4 regions of the Streptomyces sp. CO7 genome follow, and region 1 is predicted to be linked to each of the others. Evidence: riboswitches for the same ligand, from Rfam matches in the RefSeq annotation. Region 1 holds a riboswitch; each other region holds the start of a gene.
The links. A riboswitch is a leader RNA that binds a small molecule or an ion and turns the genes downstream of it on or off. The one in region 1 is predicted to bind cyclic di-AMP.

Region 1 (4,654 bases):
CCCCGCGGTTCTGGCCGGGAATGCGCAGCCGGTACAGCTCGGCGGAGCGCTCGGTGTGCAGGGCGGTCACCTGCCGGGCCCGCTCCCCGTCGCCGCGGGCCACGGCGTCCACGATGGCGCCGTGCTCCGCCCAGGTCTCCACGGGCGCGGGCAGCGGGTCGAGCGCGTACATCCAGGCGATCTTGTGCCGCAGCTGGGTGAGCGTGGCGGTCAGCGCGGCGCTCCCGCAGGCCTGGGCCAGCGTCTCGTGGAACCAGCCGCCCAGCGACCGCAACTCCTCCCCGTACCCGCGCCGGGCCCGCTCCTGACCCAGTCTGACCAGGCCACGGAGCACCTTGAGGTGGGCCTCGGTGCGCCGCTGGGCGGCCCGGGCGGCGCCCAGCGGCTCCAGCAGCAGCCGCATCTCCAGCAGGTCGGCGGCCTCCTGCTCGGTCGGCTCCGCCACGCAGGCCCCGGCGTGCCGCCGGGTCACCACGAAACCCTCGGCCTCCAGGGTGCGCAGCGCCTCGCGGACCGGTACGCGGGAGACGCCGTAGCGGCGGGCGAGGAGTTCCTCGGTCAGCCGGCTCCCGCGCTCGTGGACCCCGGCGACGATGTCGTCCCGGATCGCCGTGCATACCGAATGCGCGGGAATACGCATGCCGACCTCCGCCTCGATGAATAAGGCGACTCTAAGGCAATGGGCGTGAATTTCCGACGGGAAGTCACGCGGGAGAGGGAATTTTCGGCCGCTCCCCCGCCCGGTGCGCCCGGATACCGTCCGGAACGACGAAAAAGCCCCCCGTCCCGGAAACCGGGGCGGGGGGCATTCGCGCGGGTGGCGTCAGAGGTTCACGCCGTGGGAGCGGAGGTAGGCGACGGGGTCGATGTCGCTGCCGTACTCCGGGGAGGTGCGGGCCTCGAAGTGCAGGTGCGGGCCGGTGACGTTGCCGGTGGCGCCGGAGCGGCCGATGTGGGCGCCCGGGGTGACCGCCTGGCCGACGGCCACGCTGACCGAGGACAGGTGGCCGTACTGGGTGTACGTGCCGTCGTGCATCTTGATGACGACCTGGTAGCCGTAGGCGCCGCCCCAGCCGGCCTCGACGACGGTGCCGCGGCCCACGGAGCGGACCGGGGTGCCGGAGGCGGCGTGGAAGTCGATGCCGGTGTGGCTGCCGGAGGACCAGATGCCGCCGCCCGCCTGGTAGGAGGTGGAGACGTACGACCCGGCGATCGGGCTGACGAACATGTTGAGACGGCGGAGGCGCTCACGCTCGGCCTCGCGGGCGGCGCGCTCCTCGGCGGCCTCGCGCTCGGCGCGGGCCTTCTCGGCGGCCGCGGCGCGGGCGGCGGCCTCGACGGCGGCCCGCTCCTGGGCCTCGGCCTGCTCGTCGATCTGCTCGGCGACGGTGTCGCCGATGGTGACGACGGGGAGCAGGCCGCTGGTCTCGGCGGGGGTCTCCGCCGCGACGGCGGGGCTGGCCAGGGTGCCGACGACGCCGGTGGTGGTGAGAGCGGCGAGGCCTGCCAGGCCGGCGGTGGTGCGGCTGGTCCGGCCGGGACGACGATGCCTGCCGGGGGCGCAGTTGAACGCCATGAAGTGGCTGAGTCCTTTCCTTCCCTCTCGCCTGCCGGGTTAGCTGTCGGGTTCGGAGCAGGAAGGTCTCCTACGGGTTCCTCCCGCGGTGCGGAAGGCGCCCGATTCACCCCAGGGGTACCGCTCGGGTGGGTCCCCGGCTCCCCTGGCTCGCGCCGTACGGGGATTAGGCGATGACTGCCCGGCGCCGCGGATGCGGAGCACAGGTGTGGCGGGCAGCCGGATCGAAGCTAGTTGGGTGATCAATCGGATAACAAACGGATCAAGACTTTTGTAGCGCACGCCACAGGGCAAACCGGACCCTTCTACGCGCATCGCACGCTCGCGGACGAGCCGGTGCCGGGCCGAACGAAGCGGGCCCCGGCGGCCGTAAGGCTCACCGGGGCCCGAAACCGGCCTGGACGGGCCGCTACTCGGCGCTCACCACGGTCACCTCGCCGATGCCCAGCTCGCGCACCGGGCCGGCGATCTGCGCGGCGTCGCCGACCAGGACCGTCACCAGACGGTCCACCGGGAAGGCGCTCACCACGGCCGCGGTGGCCTCCACCGTGCCGGTGGCGACGAGCTGCTGATAGAGCGTCGCCTGGAAGTCGTCCGGCAGGTGCTGCTCCACCTGGTCGGCCAACGTGCCGGCGACCGCGGCGGCCGTCTCGTACTTGAGCGGCGCCACGCCCACCAGGTTCTGCACGGCGGTGTCCCGCTCGGCGTCGGTCAGGCCGCCCTCGGCGAGGGTGCGCAGCACCTGCCACAGATCCTGCAGCGCGGGGCCGGTGTTGGGGGTGTCCACCGACCCGCTGATCGCCAGCATCGCGGCGCCCGAACCGTCGGGAGCGGAGCGCAGGACCTGCCCGAAGGCGCGGACGCCGTACGTGTAGCCCTTCTCCTCGCGCAGGACCTTGTCCAGGCGGGAGGTCAGCGTGCCGCCCAGGCAGTAGGTGCCGAGCACCTGGGCCGGCCACACGCGGTCGTGGCGGTCCGCCCCGGTGCGGCCGATCAGCAACTGCGTCTGGACGGAGCCGGGACGGTCCACGATCACCACGCGGCCGGTGTCGTCCGACGTCACCGCCGGCACCGGGCGCGGAGCGGCCTGGGAGCCCTTCCAGGCGCCCAGGGTCTCGGCCAGCAGGGCGTCCAGGTCGACGCCGGTGAGGTCGCCGACCACCACGGCGGTCGAGGTGGCCGGACGGACGTGCCGCTCGTAGAAGGCGCGCACGGCGGCCGCGTCGATCTTCTCGACGGTCTCCTCGGTGCCCTGACGGGGGCGCGCCATCCGCGAGTTCGCCGGGAAGAGCTCCTTGTAGAGCTCCTTGGCGGCACGGCGGGCCGGGTTGGCCAGCTCGTGCGGGATCTCGTCGAGCCGGTTGCGCACCAGGCGGGAGACCTCGTCCTCGGCGAACGCCGGGGCGCGCAGCGCGTCGGCCAGCAGGCCCAGCGCCTTGGGCAGCCGGGAGGCGGGGACCTCCAGGGAGACCCGCACGCCGGGGTGGTCCGCGTGCATGTCCAGCGTGGCGCCGCACCGCTCGAGTTCGGCGGCGAAGTCCTCGGCGGAGTGCTTGTCGGTGCCCTCCGCGAAGGCGCGCGCCATGATGGTGGCGACGCCGTCCAGGCCGAGCGGCTCGGCGTCCAGCGGGGCGTCCAGCAGCACCTCGACGGCCACGACCTGCTGACCGGGGCGGTGGCAGCGCAGGACGGTCAGGCCGTTGTCGAGGGCGCCGCGCTCGGGCGCGGGGAACGCCCACGGCTTGGGCTCGCCGGCCTGCGGCTGGGGGTGGAACTCCATGGTGGCCAGGTCGGTCACTTGGCCTCCTCCTCTTCGTCCTCGTCGCCGTCGGCGTCCGCGCCCTCGGGAGTGATCGGTTCGTACACCAGGACCGCGCGGTTGTCGGGGCGCAGGCGGGCCTTGGCGACCTCCTGGACCTCCTCCGCCGTCACCTCCAGGACCCGCTCCACGGCGGTCAGCGCGAGCTGCGGGTCGCCGAACAGGACGGCGTACCGGCACAGTTCGTCGGCGCGGCCGGAGACCGTGCCGAGGCGGTCCAGCCACTCGCGCTCCAGCTGGGCCTGGGCGCGCTCCATCTCCTCGGCCGTCGGGCCCTCGGCGGCGAGCCGGGCCAGCTCCTCGTCGACGGCGGCCTCGATCACCGGCACCTCGACGTCGCCGGAGGTCTTGACGTCGAGCCAGCCCAGCGAGGGCGCTCCAGCCAGTCGCAACAGGCCGAAACCGGCCGTCACCGCGGTGCGGTCGCGGCGCACCAGGCGGTTGTAGAGGCGGGAGGACTCGCCGTAGCCGAGGATGGTCAGCGCCACGTCGGCGGCGTCGCAGGCGCGGGTGCCGTCCTCGGGCAGGCGGTAGCCGGCCATCAGGGCGCGGGCCGGGACCTCCTCGCGCACGACCTCGCGGATCTCCCCGCCGACGACCTCCGGCAGCGCTCCGTCCCGCGGGGCGGGCTTGCCGTCGTGGGAGGCGATGGAGCCGAAGTACTTCTCGACCCAGGCGAGGGTCTGCTCCGGGTCGATGTCGCCGACCACCGACAGCACCGCGTTGTTGGGCGCGTAGTAGGTGCGGAAGAACGCGCGGGCGTCCTCCAGGGTGGCCGCGTCCAGGTCGGCCATGGAGCCGATCGGGGTGTGGTGGTACGGATGGCCTTCGGGGTAGGCCAGCGCGAAGATCTTCTCGAAGGCCGTGCCGTAGGGGACGTTGTCGTACCGCTGGCGGCGCTCGTTCTTGACGACGTCGCGCTGGTTCTCCATCGACTCGTCGTCGAGGGCGGTGAGCAGGGAGCCCATCCGGTCGGCCTCCAGCCAGAGCGCGAGCTCCAGCTGGTGGGCCGGCATGGTCTCGAAGTAGTTGGTGCGCTCGAAGCTGGTGGTGCCGTTGAGGGAACCTCCGGCTCCCTGCACCAGCTCGAAGTGACCGTTGCCCTTCACCTGGGCCGAGCCCTGGAACATCAGGTGCTCGAAGAGGTGGGCGAGGCCGGTGCGGCCCTGGACCTCGTGCCGGGAGCCGACGTCGTACCAGAGGCACACCGCGGCGACCGGGGTCAGGTGGTCCTCCGAGAGCACCACGCGGAGCCCGTT
Region 2 (4,654 bases), on a different contig from region 1:
GCCGCCTCGGCCTCCCGGTAGAGCCGGTCGACCTCCTCGCGCACCTGCTCCGGGGTCGGCTTCGGCGCTGCGTGTCCGACGCCGTCCAGTCCTGCCGACGCGGCCGCACCCGCGAGAACCGCGGTGAGCAGGGTGCGGGCCCTGCTGCCGCTCCGCTTGTGCTGTGGGGGTTTGCGGTGCGCTGCCACGTCGAGTCCATGTCCTTCCGTACGTCCCGTCCCGGGCGGGACGGTCGCGCATCCGGCGGCGACCCGCACAGGGGAGGCGGGCCGCCGCCGGAGCCTTCGATGAGGTGTCCGACGCCGTCCCGGTCAGGACGACGGAGGGGGAGTCGGGCACCTGGAGGAGGACGCTAATCCGGTTCGTCACCATCCGGTAACGGTTTGTACGCAGATGAATGCAAAGAGTCACGATGGAGTGCGAGGGTGAAAGGCGCAGGTTCGATCTTGGTGGAACCGTGGGGCGGGATGACCGAATGCATACTTATGGGGCGGATGTGACGGGCGGGGTGCTACGAGCGGCCCGCCGCCGGAGCCCTCGACGGCGGTGGCTAGGCTCCCCGCCATGGACGTTCTCCTGCACATCTTCGTCGGTCTTCACATCATCGGAATCGCCGCGCTCCTCGGCGGCTTCTTCCACCAGATGAAGGCCATCGGTCAGGGCACCGCCCGCTTCACCCCGGGCATGCTGCACGGCGCCCTCACCATGCTGGTCACCGGCATCGTGCTGGTCGGCCTCAACGAGGCCCAGGGCGGCTCGGTCAACCACATCAAGATCGGCATCAAGCTGCTGCTGCTGATCGTGATCCTCGGCCTGGTCTACGTGAAGCGGGACGAAGAGCGGGTGGACAAGGGGCAGTTCGCCCTGGTGGGTGCGCTGACCATGGTGAACATCTTCATCGCGGTGCTGTGGACGTGATCCGGCGCCGGTGAGCCGGTGACGCAGGTACACGGACGGCCCGCACGCATCGAGCGTGCGGGCCGTCCGCGCGGTACGTCAGCGTTCGGCCTTCAGCCTCGGCCGTCCGCGTATGTCCGTCCGGTCAGGCGGGGCGGACGATGCTGTGGATGGAGCCCTCGCCGTCGTAGTAGATCGACTCCTCGCGCACGTACGTGCCGGGCTTGGGGGCGTGGATCATCATGCCCCCGCCGATGTAGAGGCCCACGTGGGTGACGTCGTCGTAGAAGAAGACCAGGTCGCCGGGCCGGGCCTCGGAGACGGGGACGGCGGTTCCGGCGTTCACCTGGTCGTAGGTGGTGCGCGGCAGGTCCACGCCGGCGGACTTCCAGGCGGCCTGGGTGAGGCCGGAGCAGTCGTAGGAGTCCGGTCCGGTCGCGCCCCAGACGTACGGCAGGCCGATCTTCGCCTCGGCGAAGGTGACCGCCTTCTGCCCCAGTGAGGTGGAAGCCTCCGTGGTGCCGCCGGAGCCGGTACCCGAGCCGCTGCCGCCGGCGGTCTCCTCGGCCTCCTGCTCGGCGAGCGCCTCCTCGCGGGCCTTCTCCTCGGCCGCCTGCTGCTCGGCCAGCTCCTCCGCCTTCCGGCGCGCCTCCTCCTCCTTCTTCCGCTCGATCTCGGCGAGCCGCGCCTTCTCCTCGGCGGTCAGCTCGGCCAGGAGTTCACGGGCGTCGGTGAGCTTCGCCTGGACGGTCGCCTTGCTGGTGCGCAGCTTCTTCTCGGAGGAGTTGAGCGTCTTCAGGCTCTCGGTGGCCTCCTGCCGCTTCTCGGCGGTGTCCGCCTGTCTCTCCACGTACTCCTCGACAGCGTCCTGCTGGCGACCGGTCAGGCGGTCCATCAGCTGGGCCTGGTCGAAGTAGTCCTGGGGCGCGTCGGAGAGGAGGAAGGTGGCGGTGTCGGGGAGGGCCGTGCCGGAGCGGTACTGGGCGGCGGCGTACGAACCGAGCTTCTCGCGGGCCTCGTTCAGTTCCTCGGTGCGCTCGGCGACCTCGTCGAGCAGCTTGTCGAGGTCCTTGCGCTGCTTCTCGCTCTGTTCCTTGGCCGAGTTGTACTTCTCGGTGGCGGCCTCGGCCTGGCGGTAGAGGCGGTCGACCTTCTCCTGCACCTCTTCGAGGCCGGGGCGGTCGGACGGCGCGGCCTGTGCGGTCTGGGCGAGCAGGGCCACGGAGGTGAGGGCGACGGTCGCCAGCGCGGGGGTGCGTATGCCCGCGAGCAGGCCGGCCGGGCGGGGCTTTCGGTGCGACGCCAAGGCGGCGACTCCTTCCGTCTCCCGCCTACCGGGTTAGCTGTCGGGTTCGGGCGTGACGTCCGGAAGGATTGCCCTACGGTCCGGCGGGGCGGCCGAACCGATTCACCCCAGGTGGTGCGTGCGGGTCCCCGGCTCCGGCGCGCGGCCGGACTCGGCGGGGGCCGCACGGACCTGCGAGGTTCGCCGGTCGGGATCGGACGGCCCGCGGGCACGTTAGCCAACCTGTGGGGTCCCTGTGAAGGACGGTGTTCGATATGCCCGATACGTTTTCGTGACCTTGGGGTGAGCGTGGCGTTGTGTGACGGGCATGCGGCGTGCGGTCACCGCCAGCGCGCCGCCCGCATCAGGCGCCGCCCGCGCCGTGCGCCGCCCGCGCCACGCGCCGTGCGCCCACGCGGAGCCCGCGCACGGTTCGCCGGGCGGTGTCACTCGGTGATGTCGACGACCACCTTGTTGGTCTCCAGCCCCGCGGCCGTCACGACCTGGACCTCGACCCGGCCGGGTTCCACGTCGGCCGGCACCGGGACGGTCAGCACCGTGTCGGACGGGTTGCTGAAGCCGCCCGCGACCGGGACCAGCGGCACGTGGACGTTGACCGCTCCTATCCGGACGACCATCCGCGACAGCCGGTCCGCGCTCTGCGCCCCCGGCGGGACGAAGCCCGCGCCACGGATCTCGATGTCGTCGCCGGTGCGGATCGGACCGTCCAGGTCACCTGCCTCGCGCGCCCGCACCACGGAGAGGACGACCGCGCGCCCGCCCTCCGCGTACTTGCCCGCCAGGTACGTCGCCGCCGACACCAGCACCACCACGGCCAGCCCCCACGGCAGGTCGGGCAGCTGCTCGGGGCGCCGGGCCAGCCGGACCAGGCCGAAGACCAGCGCCACGGCGGAGATCACCACGTACTGGATGTCGGCGAAGCTGCCCCGGCCGGAGTCGTCGGTCAGCAGGTCGGCGGCACGGGGCCGGTGGGCGCGGACCTTCTGGAGCCGCTGCCCCTGCACCCGCAGGCTCACCACCCGCCGGACCAGCACCGCGATGGCACAGACCACGGCCAGCACCGTCACCACACCCGCGCCCCGGGCCAGTTCCAGACCGGCGATCAGCTCGTCGCGCCTGCGGTGCCCGGAGGCGGCGGCCAGCTGACCGGCCAGCGTGAGCACGGCGAAGGCGGTGAACAGCACCCACGCGGCGGCCACCGCCCGGGAGGTGGACAGGCGGTTGTCCTCGCCGATCACCGGGGCGAGCACCCCGCCCTTGTCCCGGTGGAACCAGGAAGCCGCGGAAAGTGCGGTGCCCGTCAGCAGCGCGGCCAGCAGTCCGGCCGTGCGCGCCGAGGTCCAGCCGGCGCCGATCGCCGTGAGTGCCTGGACCAGCAGCAACACCACCGCCGCGCCCCACACCGCGTACAGCGTGGTCCGCCACAGCCGGGCAAGCCACGCCTGCCCCTCGGACCGGCTCCGCTCGGCCACTTCGGCCGCGGACTGGGTGAGCTCGTCGGAGACCCACTGCCGGGAGGCGGAGGCCGAATGGGCGACCGCGGCCGGCAACCCCTTCCCTGCGGCGAACTCGTCCCGCTGGTGGAGGAAGGCCGCCACGGCCTTCCGATGCCCCGCACGCGCCCCGTGCGGGCAGTCCCCGCACGTGCAGCCGCCCCCGTGGGCGTCCTTCGCCGCGTCGGCGCCCTGCCTCGCCTCCTGCACCGCCACGCCGTGTCCGCCTTCCCGCACCCGATCGTCCCTACGGCAACTCCGCTGCCGAGTAGGGGAATTGTGCCGTACCGCCCGCCCCGTCCGGTCCCCGGGGCCCACGTCGGCGCGGGCATGCGGGGGAACCAGAGGCCCACGCTTCGGCCTCTTCCTGCACAACCGTCCCGGGGGGCTGCGGGTCTCGGGTAGGACACAAGATTTTCGACTTGTTCGGAGCTGCTGGTGAACGCCCTGCACGACCCCCGTCTCGTCGACCTCATGCGGCAGGTCGCCGCGGGAGCGTCCACGGTGGTGATCCGTGATTCCGCCGCCCACCCGCAGAAGTCGGCCGCCGTGCTGGTGCACATCGCCGAGTGCTACGGATACCGCTACTCCCACCTGCGGGTGGAGCGCCGGTTCATCGAGCACACGGTCGTCCTCGTCCTGGACCGGGACCCCTCGCCCGACGGTAGGCGTCGTGCCGCGGCCACCATGGCGACCCTTCCACCCGCTTTCGGAGGGATGTTCCCGGGGATGAGGCCCGGCCGGTTGCCCGACCGGCCCGAGGCCGAGGGCCAGTTGGACCTGATCCGGGCCCACGTCAGGTTCGAGACGCTGACCCGGCTTCCTGCGCGCCGTGCGCACCTCGTCGGCTGGGTGTCCAGCGCGGTGGTCCTCCTGCCGGCAGTGCTGACGGGGGAGTACCTGTTCCTGGGGGCGATGGCTCTCCTCGTGCTGCTGCCGGTGTACGGGGGGATCGCGT
Region 3 (4,654 bases), on a different contig from region 1:
TCGCGGTCGACGGGCCCGCGCTGTTCCTGCAGGGCGTGATCATGCTGGTCGGTCTGGTCGCGATGTTCACCTTCGCCGAGCGCCGGCTCGACCCGGAGGCGCACGGCAACCGGGTGGACTCCTTCGCCGCGCAGGCGGCGTCGGTGCCCGGCAGCGACAGCGAGAAGGCGGCCGTGAAGGCCGGCTTCACCACCACCGAGGTGTTCCCGCTGCTGCTCTTCGCGGTCGGCGGCATGCTGGTCTTCCCGGCCGCCAACGATCTGCTGACCCTGTTCATCGCGCTGGAGGTCTTCTCCCTCCCGCTGTACCTGCTCTGCGCACTGGCCCGCCGCAAGCGGCTGCTGTCGCAGGAGGCCGCGGTCAAGTACTTCCTGCTGGGCGCCTTCGCCTCCGCGTTCACCCTCTTCGGCATCGCGCTGCTCTACGGCTACTCCGGCTCGGTCGCCTACGGCCGGATCGCCCAGGTCGTCGAGGGCACGGTCGGCGAGGTCAGCCCGGCGCTGGCCGGCACCATGGGCAACGACGTGCTGCTGCTCCTGGGCGCCGCGCTGGTGACGATGGGTCTGCTCTTCAAGGTGGGCGCGGTGCCGTTCCACATGTGGACCCCGGACGTCTACCAGGGCGCTCCGACCCCGGTGACCGGCTTCATGGCGGCGGCGACCAAGGTGGCGGCCTTCGGCGCGCTGCTGCGGCTGCTGTACGTGGTGCTGCCGGGGCTGCGCTGGGACTGGCGGCCGGTGATGTGGGGCGTGGCCGCGGTCACCATGGTGATCGGCGCGATCGTCGCCATCACGCAGACCGACATCAAGCGGCTGCTGGCCTACTCCTCCATCGCGCACGCCGGGTTCATCCTGGCCGGTGTGATCGCGGCGAAGCCGGAGGGGATCTCCTCGGTCCTCTTCTACCTGGCCGCGTACTCCTTCGTCACCGTCGGCGCCTTCGCCGTAGTGACGCTGGTGCGCGACGCGGGCGGCGAGGCCACCCACTTGTCCAAGTGGGCGGGTCTCGGGCGGCGTTCGCCACTGGTGGCGGCGGTGTTCGCGGTCTTCCTGCTGGCCTTCGCGGGCATTCCGCTGACCTCCGGGTTCGCGGGGAAGTTCGCCGTCTTCAAGGCGGCGGCGGAGGGCGGCGCGGCCCCGCTGGTGGTGGTCGGTGTGCTGTCGTCCGCGGTCGCGGCGTTCTTCTACATCCGGGTGATCGTGCTGATGTTCTTCAGCGAGCCCAAGCCGGACGGGCCGACGGTCGCGGTGGCGTCGCCGCTGACGACCGCGGCGATCGCGGTCGGCGCGGCGGTCACCGTCGTGCTGGGCGTGGCGCCGCAGTACTTCCTGGACCTGGCGAGCCAGGCGGGGATCTTCGTCCGCTGAGCCGGGGCGTCCCGACGAGGGGCGTCCCGGCGAGGGGCGTCCCGGCGACGGGCGGTCCGACGACGGCGTCCCGGCGACGGGCGTCCGTGCGACGCCGAAGGCCCGGTTCCCTCGGGGGGAGCCGGGCCTTCGGCGTGCGGTGCGGGGGCGGGGCGCGGGGTCAGCCCGCGCGGTGCACCACGGCGTCGCAGAGGTGCATGAGGGCCGTCCTGGCCTCGCACTCCGGCAGCGGGGCCAGCGCGGCACGGGCCTCCTGCGCGTAGCGGACGGTGTCCGCCCGGGCGTCCTCCAGCGCGGGGTGCTCCCGCAGCCGGGCGACCGCCTCGGCCAGGCGCGCCTCGTCCGACAGGTCGGAGTCCAGCAGCGCGCACAGGGCGACGTCCTCGGGCAGCCCCAGCCGCTCCACCCGCTCGCGCAGCCGCAGCACCGGCAGCGTGGGGATGCCCTCGCGCAGGTCGGTGCCGGGGGTCTTGCCGGAGTCGGAGGAGTCGGAGGCGACGTCCAGGACGTCGTCGGCCAGTTGGAAGGCCACGCCCAGCCGCTCGCCGTACTGCGTGAGCACGTCCACGACCTGGTGGTCGGCGCCGGACATCATCGCGCCGAAGCGGCAGGCGACGGCGACCAGCGAGCCGGTCTTGCCGGCCAGCACGTCCAGGTAGTGGTCGATGGGGGAACGCCCGGCGGACGGGCCGGCGGTCTCCAGGATCTGCCCGGTGACCAGGCGCTCGAACGCCTCGGCCTGCACCCGCACCGCCTCCGGGCCGAGGTCGGCCAGGATGTGCGAGGCACGGGCGAAGAGGAAGTCGCCGGTGAGCACCGCCACCGAGTTGTCCCAGCGGCTGTTGGCGCTGGGCACGCCGCGGCGGACCTCGGCCTCGTCCATCACGTCGTCGTGGTACAGCGTGGCGAGGTGGGTGAGCTCGACGACGACGGCCGAGGGAACGATCCCCGGCGCGTCCGGATCGCCGAACTGCGCGGCGAGCATGACGAGCAACGGACGGAACCGCTTGCCGCCCGCCTTCACGAGGTGCTGAGCGGCCTCGGTGATGAACGGGACCTCGCTCTTGGTGGCTTCGAGCAGACCTTCCTCGACGGCCGCCATACCTGCCTGGACGGCGGTCTCCAGCGCCTGGTCCCGAACCCTCAGCCCGAACGGCCCGACCACGGTCACGAGGGGTCTCCTGTCTGCTGGTGTGTGCTGACGATCACACGGCTTGTCGATAGGTCATTGCCATCACCCCACTCAGCGTATCCGGTCGGGTTTGGATCACCGACAGCCCCCACCCGCCAGATGGCCGGAGACGCCCTGTCCGTTTGAGGGGAGATTGCCGGATTGGTGACCTCTTAAGTCGGTTTATGTGATCGTCGGCCGATCCGTGACATGGACCACAGGGGCGCGCGGTGGACGGACGGGGTCCAATGGCCCGAAGTCGCCCGCGAGCAGCGGCGGTTGAGAGGTGGGCCCCGGTGCGGCCCCGGTGGACGAATCGCCCTCAATCATGATCAACCATCATGATCCACGGAGATCGTACTTGTTTCGGATATCCGCTCTCGCATACGTTTCGCGCCAGCCGGGCGGAACGCCGAATCCTGCCGCCGCCCGCACCCCACAGACCCATTCCACGCACGGCAGGAGCGGGGGACCCAGGTACACCGCCGGACCGGAGCGCGCGAGAGCGCGCCTCCGGGACGGCTAGGGGTGAAGCCTGCCGTCCCATCGGGCGGCGGGCCGGGCAGCCTTTCTGGCCCGAATCCGACAGCTCACCTCGCAGGCGCCGGAGAGGAAGAACGCATGTCCCGTCTCACCCGTACCGCGTCGGCCCTCGCCGTCGCCGCGGCCGTCGTCGCCGCGCCGATCGTGGGCGCCACCGGCGCCTGGGCCGCCGAGACCCCCACCGCGCAGACCTCGGTCGCCGTCGCCCCGGGCAACAAGGTCACCCACCTGGCCGCCACCACGGACAGCCTCGACGGCTGGATCCGCGAGGCCCTCGCCGTCATGGCGAAGCACGGCATCCCGGGTACCTACGAGGGCATCCACCGCAACGTGATGCGCGAGTCCTCGGGCAACCCGCTCGCCATCAACGACTGGGACATCAACGCGATCAACGGCATCCCCTCCAAGGGCCTGCTGCAGGTGATCGACCCCACCTTCGACGCCTACCACGTCGAGGGCACCGACACCTCGCCGTTCGACCCGGTCGCCAACATCGTCGCGGCGTGCAACTACGCCGCCGACCGCTACGGCTCGATCGACAACGTCAACAGCGCCTACTGAACCCCGCTCCCCTCAGGGGAACAACCGCTCGAGGACGACGGCCACGCCGTCGTCCTCGTTCGTCGTGGTGACCTCGTCGGCGACCGCCTTCAGCTCCGGGTGCGCGTTGGCCATGGCCACCCCGTGGGCCGCCCAGCGGAACATCGGGACGTCGTTCGGCATGTCACCGAAGGCGACGGCGTCCTGCGGGCCCAGGCCGAGGCGCGACGCGGCCATGGCCAGCCCGGTGGCCTTGGTGACCCCGTGCGGCTGCAGCTCCACCGTCCCGGGGCCGGACATCGTCGCGGTGGCCAGCGAGCCGACCGCCGAGGCCGCCACCGCGGTCAGCTCGTCGTCGGTGAGCTCCGGGTGGGACAGCAGGACCTTGGTGATCGGCCGCTCCCACAGGTCGCTCCGGCGGCCGACCCGCTCCGCGGGGAGCGTGGGCCGCGCCATCCGGTAGCCCGGCTCGATCAGCGTGAGCCCCTGGACGCCGTCCTGGTCGACGGCCGCGTACACCTGGCCCACCTCGGCCTCGATCTTGCCGAGGGCCGTCTCCGCCAGCTCCCGGTCCAGGGTCATCGACCACACCAGCCGGTCCCGGTCCGCGTCGTAGAGCTGCGCGCCCTGGCCGCACACCGCGAAACCGCCGCCGATGCCGGCCAGCAGGTCGCGTACCCGCGGCGCGGGCCGGCCGGTCACCACCAGGTGCCGTGCGCCGGACCGCGCCACCGCCCCCAGTGCCGCACGGGTGCGGGCGGAGACGGTGTCGTCGTCGCGCAGGAGCGTGCCGTCCAGGTCCGTGGCGATCAGGGCGTACGCGGGGAGCGTGCGGGAGGGGGGCGCATAGGCGGCGGGTGCGGGCATGATCAGAGAATACGGACCTCCCGGAGCGCCCCCGTGACGGGTTGACACGTCAACTGGATATGTGCAATAGGGCGTTGCCCCCCTCAGGTGAGCGCCCCACGCGGCGCGGCGGGGCGAGCCGCGTCCCGGGCAGGCGGTCGCCCCGGGCATGCGGTCGCGTCAGGTG
Region 4 (4,654 bases), on a different contig from region 1:
CCGGGGCGCGGTGCTGCACTGCGCCACGGACTGGGAGCCGTACGCGGAGCAGATGATGGAGGTGCTGACCGCGCACCCCCGTTTCGCGAACACGCAGCCCGACGGGCACTTCGCGCCCCGGCCGGAGTTCCGTCCCCTCACCCGGTTCGAGGGTCAGGGACTGGACAAGGGACACGTCGTGCGCGACCTGCTCTTCCACCGGGTCTGAGGAACCGGCGGCGGGGCGGATCAGCCGGAGGCGGCGTCCAGCCGGGCCGTCTCCTCGTCGGTGAGCCGCAGGCCGGCGACCGCCGTGAGGGCGGGCAGCTGGTCCACCGTGCGGGCGGAGGCGATCGGCGCGACCACCGTCGGGCGGGCGGCCAGCCAGGCCAGGGCCACCGTGGCCGGGGACGCTCCGTGCGCCTCGGCGATCCCGTCGAGGGCGGCCAGGACGCGCCGGCCGCGTTCGCTCTCCAGGTGCCGGGCCGCTCCGGTCGCCCGGGGGCTGTCCACCGTCGTCCCCGGGCGGTACTTGCCGGTCAGGAAGCCGGACGCCAGCGCGTAGTACGGCACGGCGGCCAGGCCCGCCCGCTCGGCGACGTCGCGCAGGGGGCCTTCGTAGGTGTCGCGGGAGACCAGGTTGTAGTGCGGCTGGACGACCGTGTAGCGGGCGAAGCCCTCGCGCTCGGAGAAGTCCAGCGACTCCTGCAGCCGTTCGGCGGTGATGTTGGAGGCGCCGATCGCCCGCACCTTGCCCTCGCGGACCAGTTGGTCGAGGGCGAGCAGGATCTCCTCGACCGGCGTCCCGGGCTGGTCGAAGTGCGTGTAGTACAGGTCGATGTGGTCGGTGTCCAGCCGGCGCAGCGACGCCTCCGCCGCCGCCCTGATGTTGGCGGCCGACAGCCCGCGGTACTGCGGGTGCTGGCTCACCTTGGTGGCGATCACGACCTCGGAGCGGTTGCCGCGGGCCTTGAGCCACCTGCCGATGACGGTCTCCGACTCGCCGCCCTCGTTGCCCTCCACCCAGGCGGAGTAGGAGTCGGCGGTGTCGACGAAGTTGCCGCCCACCGCGGTGTACGCGTCGAGGACGGCGAAGGACTCCCGCTCGTCGGCGGTCCATCCGAAGACGTTGCCGCCGAGGGCGAGCGGGAACACCTCGAGGCCGGACGTACCCAGCTTGCGCAGTTCACTCATGACGGTGACCAACGCGTCCGGCCGGCCGCGCATTCCGGGGCGCAGCCGGCCGACCGCAGCGGTTCGAAGGTGTCGGGGATCGCAGGGCTACGGAGACGAGGAGAGGAACCCGCGGCCGAAGGGACCGGCGCCGGTCAGAGGTTGACGCCGCGTGCGGCCAACCAGGCCATCGGGTCGACGCCGTCGCCGCCGCCCGGGTGCACCTCGAGGTGCAGGTGCGGGCCGGTGACGTTGCCGGTCGCGCCCACCCGGCCGATGACATCGCCGGTGGACACCTTCTGGCCGACGCTGACGTTGATCGAGGACTGGTGGCAGTACCAGAGCTCGGTGCCGTCCTCGAGGGTGAGGATGGTCCGGTAGCCGTACGAGCCGGCCCAGCCGGCCTCGGTGACGGTGCCGGTGTGGACGGCCTTCAGCAGCGTGCCGGTGGGGGCCGCGAGGTCCAGGCCCGTGTGGTAGCCGGAGGACCACATGGAGCCGGCCTGCATGTAGGTGGAGGTGATCGTGTAGGAGGACGCCGGCGAGACGAAGCTGGCCGCCAGCTTGGCGATGCGCTCGGCCTCGGCCTTGGCCTTGGCCTCCTCCTCCGCCTTCTCGGCGGCGGCCTCGCGGGCCTGTGCCTCCGCCTTCTCCTTGGCCGCCTTCTCGGCGGCGGCCTGGGCGGCGGCCTCCTGGGCCTCCAGTACGGCCTGCGTCTCGGCCTCCTGCTCCTGCTGGGCGGCCTGCGCCATGATGCGGGTGCGCAGCGCCTCGCCGGCGTCGGCGGGGGAGGCGGTCTCGGCCGGGGCGACGCCCATCTCGCCGAGGACGCTGGGGGCCTGCTCCGCGGCCGCGGTTTCGGTCTCGTCGCCGCCGGGAAGCAGGGAGGTGACCGGGTCCAGCGAGGGCATCTGCGGCATGGTGATGTGCACCGGAGCCTTGCCGGGCGCGGCGGTGGCCATGCCACCCGCACCGACGGCGGCGATCACACCGACGCCGAGGACGGTGGAACTGCGGGCCAGGCCCCGCTGCTTGGCCACCCGGTGACGGCCTCTGGAGACCGTCCCCTCGCTGGGGTTCCACTCCTCGAAGGAGCCCTCGCCGGCGAACCCGGCGGGACCGTACGCGTCGGCGGCCACACGCTGGCTCGGCACGAAGGGCAGTTCAGGGGCAGGGGGGTTGGACGCCACGGGGGCGCGCTCCTTTCCTTCCGTCTCGCCTACCGGGTTAGCTGACGGGTTCGGAGCGGGAAGGTCTCCTACGCGCGTATACGGAGATACGCCCGATTCACCCCGGAAAGTGGTTCCCCGGTTCCCTCGCGGGATTCGGCAGAGCGCACGGAGCCGTCGCTTGTGACGGCTGGGACAGCCGCGCGCTGCGTTATCGAACGTTAATAGAAGCGGTGGCTCAATTCCAAGCCGTTCCTTCACATCGTCCGACCCTGTGGACTGAACCTATGGAGGTTCATCAGGGCGAAACGGACATGGCTTCGGTCACACGCCCACCGCCGCCTTGGCTTGATCGTTCCGCAGCGTTCCGCAGCGTCCCCGGCGGTCCCGGGTGCCGCTGGCGCGTCCGGGCCGGTCACAGGGTCCGTACGGCGAGCAGGGCCATGTCGTCCTCGACGTCTCCTCCTGAGTGCAGGGCCACGTCCTCGGACAGGAACCGCAGGAGGTCCTCCGGCTCCCGGAAGACCCGACCGTCCAGCCGCGCGACCGGGTCGTAGAACACCCCGTCCTCGTCCCGCGCCTCGGTCAGACCGTCGGTGTAGAAGAGCACCGTGGCGCCCGGCCGCAGCGGCACGGGCGGTCCGGGCCTGGGCGGCCCCGCGAGTTCCGAGAGGGCGAGCGGACTGCCGGACTCCCCCGGGTCCAGCAGCCGCGGCGGCGCACCGGGCTCCAGCAGCAGCGGCGGCGGATGACCGTGATTGACGATCGACACGCTCCGGCCGTCCCGGGAGAACTCGGCGAACACCGCCGTCACGAAGCCTTCCTGCTGCTCCAGCTCCACCGCCCGTCGGTCCCGCTCGCGCACCACCGCCTGCTCCATGTGCTCCGCGGCCTGCTCGATGGTGTCGGCCCGTTCCGCCACCTCGCGGAAGGCGCCGACGACGACCGCGACCGCGGCCACGGCCTCCATCCCCTTGCCGCGCACGTCCCCCAGCACCATCCGCACGCCGTGCGGGGTGTCGTGCACGGCGTAGAGATCGCCGCCGATGTTCGCCTCCTGCAGGGCGGCCTCGTACCGGGAGGCGATCCGCAGGGAGCCGATCCGCCGCTGCGGCGGCGGCATCACGGCCCGCATCGCCGCCTCGGCCATCTGCCGGGCGGACGCGAGGCGCAGGTCGACCCGGTGCACCGCGGTGTTCATGACGCAGGACAGCACCGAGACGATGACGACGGTGAAGAGCTCGGTGATCATCAGGGCGGGAGAGTCCGCGTCCCTTGTCAGCCGCACGTAGAGGGTGAGACCCGTCGACAGCAGTCCGATGCCCACCGTGGCGCGCAGGGTGTAAAGGGGGGCGGCGATCAACGGGGCGGCGGCGAAGAACGGTACGGCGGTCACGTCCCGCGGCGTCACACTGTCGTAGGCGAGGCCGAGGACCAGGGCCAGGAAGGGCAGCACCCGAAGCACCAGACGGGCGTAATGGATCCACCGCCGGCCCGGCCCGAGGGGCTCCTCGACCTCCGGATCCACCGGCCCGCCTCGCCTCAGCATGGAATCCATGGTCCCGTGCCGGGCCGGAAGCGGCGACCGCTGACCTCCGCCCGGATGAAGGCGGACGGACGGGCGCCTGAGCATGCGGACGCAAACACTCAGGGCCGGAATCCTTGAAGGATTCCGGCCCTGAGTCTTCAGTAGCGGGGACAGGATTTGAACCTGCGACCTCTGGGTTATGAGCCCAGCGAGCTACCGAGCTGCTCCACCCCGCGTCGTTGTGTCTTCACTGTACGACATGGCGCGGGGGAAAAGCGAATCGGTTCACGTCGCCCCGCCGAGCAGGTGGTGGTTGGGCCGCACGGCGCGCTCCTCGTACTCGGGCAGCAGCACCACCCGGACGCCGCCCGCCGCCAGTACCCCGCTGCCGTCCGCGGCCGCCACGAAGGTGTCGGGCTCCCGCCAGGCGGTGACCACCCGCCGCACCCCCGCGTCGAGGATCAGCCGCGCGCACGGGGCCGGCCGGGAGGCACGACGGGCACAGGGCTCCAGGCTGCTGTAGACGGTGGCCCCGGGCAGCCGCGGGTCGGCCGGGTCGATCTTGGCGAGCGCCGCCTCCTCCGCGTGGACCACCGGGTCGCCGCCCTCCCCGGAGTGGCCGCGGGCCAGCTCGGTCCCGTCCTCGGCCACCACCACCGCGCCCACGCTGAACGCGGTGCGCGACGGCGGGCACTCCCCGGCCAGGTCGCAGGCGAGGCCCAGCCAGTACCGGTCGGCTGCGGAGGCCGACGAACCCTCGCCCGGGGCGACCGGCCGGTAGTGGGCGAGCACCACGTCGCCCACC

Region 2: another riboswitch for cyclic di-AMP. It lies ahead of ACOV8S_RS16885 (NlpC/P60 family protein); the one in region 1 lies ahead of ACOV8S_RS02330 (M23 family metallopeptidase).
Region 3: another riboswitch for cyclic di-AMP. It lies ahead of ACOV8S_RS17685 (transglycosylase SLT domain-containing protein); the one in region 1 lies ahead of ACOV8S_RS02330 (M23 family metallopeptidase).
Region 4: another riboswitch for cyclic di-AMP. It lies ahead of ACOV8S_RS24915 (M23 family metallopeptidase); the one in region 1 lies ahead of ACOV8S_RS02330 (M23 family metallopeptidase).

What each region holds. Positions count from the first base shown of each region.
Region 1 covers NZ_JBRIOU010000002.1:96,606-101,259, reverse strand. Annotated here, with positions in the region: gene ACOV8S_RS02335 (GntR family transcriptional regulator) at 1-640, opposite strand, end outside; gene ACOV8S_RS02330 (M23 family metallopeptidase) at 824-1,576, opposite strand; cyclic di-AMP (ydaO/yuaA leader) riboswitch at 1,590-1,759, opposite strand; gene ACOV8S_RS02325 (M16 family metallopeptidase) at 1,986-3,374, opposite strand; gene ACOV8S_RS02320 (M16 family metallopeptidase) at 3,371-4,654, opposite strand, start outside.
Region 2 covers NZ_JBRIOU010000004.1:902,435-907,088, reverse strand. Annotated here, with positions in the region: gene ACOV8S_RS16895 (NlpC/P60 family protein) at 1-188, opposite strand, end outside; gene ACOV8S_RS16890 (hypothetical protein) at 565-918, shown strand; gene ACOV8S_RS16885 (NlpC/P60 family protein) at 1,043-2,203, opposite strand; cyclic di-AMP (ydaO/yuaA leader) riboswitch at 2,211-2,370, opposite strand; gene ACOV8S_RS16880 (hypothetical protein) at 2,629-3,912, opposite strand.
Region 3 covers NZ_JBRIOU010000004.1:1,061,434-1,066,087, reverse strand. Annotated here, with positions in the region: gene nuoN (NADH-quinone oxidoreductase subunit NuoN) at 1-1,367, shown strand, start outside; gene ACOV8S_RS17690 (polyprenyl synthetase family protein) at 1,528-2,538, opposite strand; cyclic di-AMP (ydaO/yuaA leader) riboswitch at 2,970-3,157, shown strand; gene ACOV8S_RS17685 (transglycosylase SLT domain-containing protein) at 3,160-3,642, shown strand; gene ACOV8S_RS17680 (HAD family hydrolase) at 3,655-4,488, opposite strand.
Region 4 covers NZ_JBRIOU010000008.1:14,445-19,098, forward strand. Annotated here, with positions in the region: partial or broken gene trmB (tRNA (guanosine(46)-N7)-methyltransferase TrmB) at 1-208, shown strand, start outside; gene ACOV8S_RS24910 (aldo/keto reductase) at 229-1,173, opposite strand; gene ACOV8S_RS24915 (M23 family metallopeptidase) at 1,308-2,342, opposite strand; cyclic di-AMP (ydaO/yuaA leader) riboswitch at 2,354-2,493, opposite strand; gene ACOV8S_RS24920 (PP2C family protein-serine/threonine phosphatase) at 2,737-3,870, opposite strand; tRNA gene ACOV8S_RS24925 (tRNA-Met) at 4,012-4,085, opposite strand; gene ACOV8S_RS24930 (dihydrofolate reductase family protein) at 4,135-4,654, opposite strand, start outside.